2 regions of the Paenibacillus sp. 276b genome follow, and region 2 is predicted to be linked to the other one. Evidence: riboswitches for the same ligand, from Rfam matches in the RefSeq annotation. Region 2 holds a riboswitch; the other holds the start of a gene.
What was found. A riboswitch is a leader RNA that binds a small molecule or an ion and turns the genes downstream of it on or off. The one in region 2 is predicted to bind FMN.
Positions count from the first base shown of each region.

Region 1: linked by a shared signal. The riboswitch ahead of ribD (bifunctional diaminohydroxyphosphoribosylaminopyrimidine deaminase/5-amino-6-(5-phosphoribosylamino)uracil reductase RibD) and the one ahead of BLV50_RS05585 (DMT family transporter) in region 2 are both predicted to bind FMN.

Region 1 is NZ_FNRR01000007.1:29,334-32,752, forward strand. It holds gene ribE (riboflavin synthase) at 1-652, opposite strand, end outside; gene ribD (bifunctional diaminohydroxyphosphoribosylaminopyrimidine deaminase/5-amino-6-(5-phosphoribosylamino)uracil reductase RibD) at 693-1,796, opposite strand; FMN riboswitch at 2,156-2,319, opposite strand; gene BLV50_RS25660 (peptidylprolyl isomerase) at 2,466-2,897, opposite strand; gene lysA (diaminopimelate decarboxylase) at 3,120-3,419, opposite strand, start outside.
Region 2 is NZ_FNRR01000001.1:1,295,662-1,299,080, forward strand. It holds gene BLV50_RS05580 (amidase) at 1-860, opposite strand, end outside; gene BLV50_RS05585 (DMT family transporter) at 997-1,977, opposite strand; FMN riboswitch at 2,122-2,273, opposite strand; gene BLV50_RS05590 (DinB family protein) at 2,357-2,854, opposite strand; gene BLV50_RS05595 (CGNR zinc finger domain-containing protein) at 2,991-3,419, shown strand, end outside.

The DNA.
Region 1 (3,419 bases), on a different contig from region 2:
TAGCGAGGAAATCCTCACTGATACTTCGCGGCTTGCCCGCACCGGTCTCCTGATGTCCCTTACCATAGTGCAGCAGATGATCCACATATTTGCCCAAAATATCACACTCAATATTGATGGTATCTCCCGTCTTTTTCACATTCAATACAGTCTCACCAATGGTATGTGGAATAATGGATACAGTGAATGCGGTCTGTGAAGTATGCACAACGGTCAGACTAATTCCGTCCAGGGTTACAGACCCTTTGGGTATCAGATATTTGAACAGCTGCGTATCATCAGGTTTGATCTCGAAAACAATTGCATTCTGGTCACGTGTAATGCTGCCAATGACCCCAGTGCCATCGACATGGCCCTGAACGATATGCCCACCAAAACGTCCACCTGACAGCATGGCTCGCTCCAGATTAACTTTGCTACCGGATTGCAATTGACTAAGGTTGGTATGTCGATATGTCTCGGGCATCACATCGGCAGTAAATCCGCCACCCTCCAGGGTTGTCGCAGTTAAGCATACCCCGTTTACAGCTACACTATCGCCAATCTTCAAGTCGTTCATGATGGCGGAAGCTCCGATATTCAGGACCATCGCTTCGCCTTTCCGACCTATCCGCCGGATCTGACCGACTTCTTCCACCAAACCGGTAAACATGCTACCGCCTCCTTTATTTATTTCGTTATCGTTAATTCATTTATTCAGGCCAAACCGGAATTCCGCCAATGCTGATATTATCTCCAACTTGCTCAATTTCCAGCTGATGTAATTGAATCGCCTGACTCATGCGCTCTACACCCTCAAAGCGGAAACTGCCTGGTGTTTCGTATCCTCCGACAATTTTCGGAGCAATGAACATGAGCAGTCGATCTACCAACCGTGCTTCCAGCATGGACCCATTCAGTGTGCCCCCGCCTTCAAGCAGAATCGAACCAATCTCACGCTCACCGAGCTTGCTGAGTGCACTCAGCAGATCAACACGTGGTCCTGGACCACAACGTATAATCTCCACCCCATAGGCTTCCAGCCGCTCAGCCGCTTCAGGGCTCGCCTCATCTGTTGTAAGTACCCAGGTAGGTGCAAGGCCATCCTTGACCATTTTGGCGCCTACAGGCAGGCGTAGCTTGGAATCGACCACGATTCGTACCGGGCTGATCCCTTCCACTTGCAAGCGAGTCGTCAGTTCGGGATTGTCTGCAATGACCGTTTCCACACCAACCATAATTCCTTGATGGCGATGGCGAAGCGCGTGTACAATCTCGCGAGCAGACTCGTTAGAGATCCATTTGCTGTCACCGCTACGCGTAGCAATTTTGCCATCCAGTGTAGAGGCCGTCTTCAAAGTTACAAAGGGGAGACCTGTTGTAATGTATTTGATAAATTTCTCGTTCATCCGTCTTCCGCGCTCACGCAGCACTCCAACTTCAACTTCGATCCCTTGTTGACGCAGCATGCTGATTCCTCTGCCGGATACTTGCGGATTCGGATCTTCGCAGCATACAACGACACGTTTCACTTTCTCATGAATGAGACGTTCACTGCATGGTGGAGTCTTGCCATAATGGCTACAGGGTTCGAGCGTAACGTACACTGTACTGCCTTCAGCATCACTACCCGCCATGTTCAGTGCATGAACCTCTGCATGACCCGTTCCCCGTTTGAGATGACTTCCGAGGCCCACGATACGTCCTTCTTTTACCACGACACAACCAACTACCGGATTGATTCCGGTCTGTCCTTGTGCCCGTTCTGCCATATCCAGTGCTAGCGCCATATAAAATTCATCATTAATCATTTCCAAGTCCGTTCACCCCACGGTTAAAATCTTAAGTTATAGACCTCCCTTCCAACAGAGAGGCATGTTCCATATCCAATAAAAAATCCCCGTCGAACAAACCGTTCGATGGGGATGATGAGAGACATGTGTCACCAGCAGTACTATTGATACATTGCCAACAACACATCGCCCAAAACTTCATTTCAGGCAAGTGAAAGCAGACACATACCTTAATGAACTTCAATTACAGGTAAAGAGCTTCTATGATGTGGCATATGTATGAAGATTTCCGGAAGTAACCGGATTTCTCCCTGCACAGGAAATGAATTCGTCAAAAACTGTACAGCAACACTCCTGCGGAATGCGGCCCCTAAGGACTGCACCCTCTCCTTCTCCCATCCAGACTATACTGTCGGTTCTGGAATTACACCAGATCAGCCATCTGCCACAGGCAGACGGGTCACGGACTTTGCATCAATGCTGGATAGATATCCTCACATACTGCATCACCGCCGGTAGGGAATTACACCCTGCCCTGAAGGATTCGTTGCGTTATTAATTGGATGTTAGCACTTTAACGTCAAAAAATCAATTGTTTTTTGTTCCTTTTTGTCACATACTAACTTTTAATAAGCTTAAGTGTAAACAAAAACCGCTTCGCTAATTGCGAAACGGTTTACATACGTTTATTGATTAAGCTTCTACTACTTCAACTGTTTCCATTTTGTCGCGACCTTCGAAAGCGTCCACGAATTCCATACCTTTGGTTACTTTACCAAATACAGTATGTTGTCCATCCAAATGTGGTTGCGGTTGGTAGCAGATGTAGAACTGGCTTCCCCCTGTGTTACGGCCTGCATGAGCCATAGCCAAAGTTCCACGCTCATGTTTGTTCGGGTTGATTTCACAGTTAATTGTGTAACCTGGGCCGCCTGCACCGGAACCGTTAGGGCATCCGCCTTGAGCTACAAAGCCCGGAATAACACGGTGGAATACAAGACCGTTGTAGAAACCGGAGTTAGCCAGTTTCTCAAAGTTTGCTACTGTGTTTGGAGCTTCTTGATCGAACAAATCGATTACAACTTCTCCGCCGTTTGCCATTTTGATTTTCGCTTGTTTCGCCATATGTAAATGACTCCTTTCGTATTGACCATCGTTAATGGTGCCAGAACGCATGACCCTGGGCCAAGCTTTATAGCACTTTTCTTAGTGTACACTGAAAATGGATTGATCGCAAAATAATAAGCAAGTTTTTTTCAAAATCCAGCCCTAAAGATGCAAAAGAAGACAAAAAAGGAGTGTCCTTTTTTGTCTTCTTCATATAGTGCTCCACTATTTGTTCTTTAATTAACGGGTAACTGGCTGTTTTGCAATACGCTCAGGTACGAGATCATTCTGGATGATGTCCTGATACGTCTCACGGCGTACCACTACATCCCCTTGACCGTCTTTGACAAACACAACTGCCGGACGACGAATCCGGTTGTAATTGCTTGCCATCGAGTAGTTGTATGCGCCTGTGCAAGCTACTGCGAGTAGATCGCCGCTTTGCACTTTAGGCAGGTCCAGATCCCAGATCAGCATATCGCCGCTCTCACAGCATTTACCAGCAACAGATACCGTTTCCTGAGCAGCCTCATTTGCACG
Region 2 (3,419 bases):
AGCTTGTATACAGATTCTTTGGCTTCCGCGCTGACAGGTGTCCCCACAGGCGAATCCGTAGTATACGCAATTTTCAGTTTGCGTTGATGAGGATAGTGCATATCAGCCAAGTAGCTTCCTGGAAAGAGGGGAGCATGAAACGCAGCTTCTGGCTGAATCACTTGCAGTGTATCCAGCAAAGCAGCGCTGTCGCGAACGGAACGGGACAAGGCAAAATCAATTGAAGCACCCTGCCACTGACGACCAACTCCCGGTCCAACAGGTGTCCGTCCACGTGTAGGTTTTAGTCCGAACAAGCCGCTGAATGAAGCAGGGATTCGGATGGAACCGCCACCGTCACTGGCTCCCGCAAGGGGTACAATTCCCGAGGCTACCGCGGCAGCGGCACCTCCACTTGAACCGCCTGGCGAGTGATTCGTATTCCATGGATTTCGACTTGGACCGTGAAGACGGGGTTCAGTAATATTTTTCAGGCCAAATTCCGGTGTGTTGGTATGTCCGATGATAATGAAGCCTGCATCGCGCAGACGGGAAACGAAATTAGAATTCCGCTGTGCCCGATGCTCACTGAGAAGACGAGAACCCGAGGTGAGAATTTCACCTTCCAGGGATTGAGAGATATCTTTCAATAACAAGGGCACGCCGGCAAAGGGCTGCTCTCCCGGGCGAACTATACTCGCTTCCTGACGTGCACGTGTTTCATATGTACGAATGACTGCATTGAGCTGCGGGTTCACTTCTTCCAGGCGTGCATACGCCGCTTCCAGCAATTCGACAGGCGATATCTCCCGTGCGCGAACCAATTCAGCCAAACCTATAGCATCGTAAGATGTATACGAAAATGATGAAGACGAAGACATGATGATCGTTCCTCTCTAAATTGACTTAATCTACTATTCCATAAGTCATCGTACCACCGGAATAGCGAAAAGACAAAAGGCACTGAACATCTCAAAGGATGTCCAGTGCCTTAATTGATTTGCTTTTATATAAAATTCAATCCGTACGGAGCTTTGGTGCACCGTCAGCCGGAGTCGCTGATCGTTCTTGCTGTTTGGAGATGGCGAATAGGGCAATCCAGATGAGGATGAAGCCCACCAGTTGCTCCCATGTAATTAATGTGCGGAATGCAATCCAGTTTACCAGTACACCGGCCATCGGGAAGCTCAGTTCTGCGAGCGTTGCGACTGAGGCCTTGGTGGAGGAGAGCCCTTTGTAATATAACAGAAGACTCAGTAACCCTGGCAGTAATGCCTGACCCAGAATATTAAGTGCTACAGCCGCCTGTTCACCTGTAGCGGAAGGGAATGTCCAGGCAGCACCTTCGTTCCACGTCATAAAGATCAGCAGTGGCAAGGCTACGACAAAGCGCAGAGAGGTGACCGTTTCATAACGGGTTTGCCCCAGCATCAGCCGCCCCATAACTGTTGAACCGCCCCACAATGCAGCTGCACCCAGTGATAACAGGCTACCTGCATGAACCCAATTGTCCCAGTTGCCAAGGGGAAGGGTAAATCCAAACGTGAGCAGGTATGTTCCTGCAAGTGCAATGATAAACAGTCCACCGAAGCGGCGAGGCAATGTTTCTTTCAGCAGCAGCTTAGCCAGAACAATCGCAAATAGCGGCTGCATCTTTTGCAATAACAAAACGGTGTTGGGATCGTTATGCGTAAGTGCCAGGGTGAACAATACCGTGGCGAGAGCAGATCCTCCCCAGGAGATAAATATCACGGCAATCCAGTGGCGAGCACGCAGGTTTTTCAGATCGGCCCGGAACTTCCATAACACGGGAATCGCCACAAGGCTGACAATAATATGTTCCACCAGTACAATCTGCGTGGAGGTCATCGTTTTGAGCAAAATAATACGGAACAGTGGATCTACACCCCAAAGGGCGGCGCCGAGCACGACGAGCCAGAATCCGGTATTACTTCGTTCCTTGCGGTAAACTGTTGATGCAGGTTGTGTCTTTTCCATATTCAGGACTCCTTCGTCAGAACACGGAATCTTCAGTTGGCAAAATCGACAAAAGCCCCCGTTTTGGTATACACCAAATAAACGGGGGCTCAATCATTGACATGTCGTACGAAAATAAGCCTTTCGGTAACGGCATGTCAATGTGTTGATCTTCTCTCATCCGGACTTTACCGTCGGCCTTGGAGTCACACCAAGTCAGTCGCTGAATCCCTACATCGGGTCAAACAGCGAGTCGCGGGCTGGTTCCGAAGAACATCACCGCCGGTTGGGAATTGCACCCTACCCCGAAGATCCTATTCAATTATATTGTGTATTGAACAAGCTGTAACATTAATAAGTCCATCTTATTCCTGTAAGCGCTAGCAGTTCAAGTGTTTTTTTAGAATATGATATTCCAGCTTCCTTGTTGTCTGCGTAATAATACAATCTGTCCTGCATGATACGCATCGTGGAGTACCCAGCGGGCAAGCTCATGTGCCCATTTTTCATCTGTATCCATGTACGGGGCTTCAAGATCGGATTCTTCTAATGAAGCGAGCTGATCACGAAGTTGTCCGGCTAATTGCGTTGTATTTTGCATAAGTACACTCCAGCCAGCAGTATCAGAAGGGTCGCCCGGATCTCCGAAGGTGGATTCATTGTTTTCGGCAGGAGCACCAGAGGGTGTTGTGCCCTGAATACGACTCAACAAGCGATGATTATAGTAATACATATGGTTAACCAACTGCCAGATGCTTAATCCACCGGATGATGGAACCCAGGCTGCCTGTTCAGCAGTCAGTCCTTCGAGTGCCTTGGATAAAGGCACAATCCAGTTACATTGATCCCAGGTATCATCTTTCTGAATGAGCAATAGTTCTGTTGCTGTTGTAGTCATTGATTTTTCCTCCCTAAAATGAATTCATGGTAACTAGCTAAAGTGCTTAAATGTGGTTACAATTAATATAACCCAAACATGAATAATTGTAACTATCTTTTTAAATATAGGTAGTTACATTTTAGCGGAGGTACGTATGGATAGACTATGGACTGATTTTGTAAACAGTGATTACCATGACTGGCGTGGCGGGGATCGTTCAGAGGACAAGCTTGGTAAAACCGAATGGCAGCAAGGATTTATCAAACAATGGCAACTGATTGCACCTGTACCTGCTTCTCCGGAAGAGGAGGGAGCCTTGAGAAACTTTAGAAATGAATTGCAGGCTCTTGCAAGTCGTTTATCTGACGGAAATGCATTATCGAACCAAGACCTGGAATGGCTAAACGCCATGATGAAGGAAGGTCAAGTCATAAGAAAACTGAACGTTGGAGATGAGGGACTTAAGCTTTCACTTATTCCTGTAGGAACTCAATGGAAGCAGGTCATGGCTGAGGTAGCAGCCGATTTTGCCATCACCCTAGTTGAAGGGGATGGGGGAAGGATTCGTATCTGTGACAATACG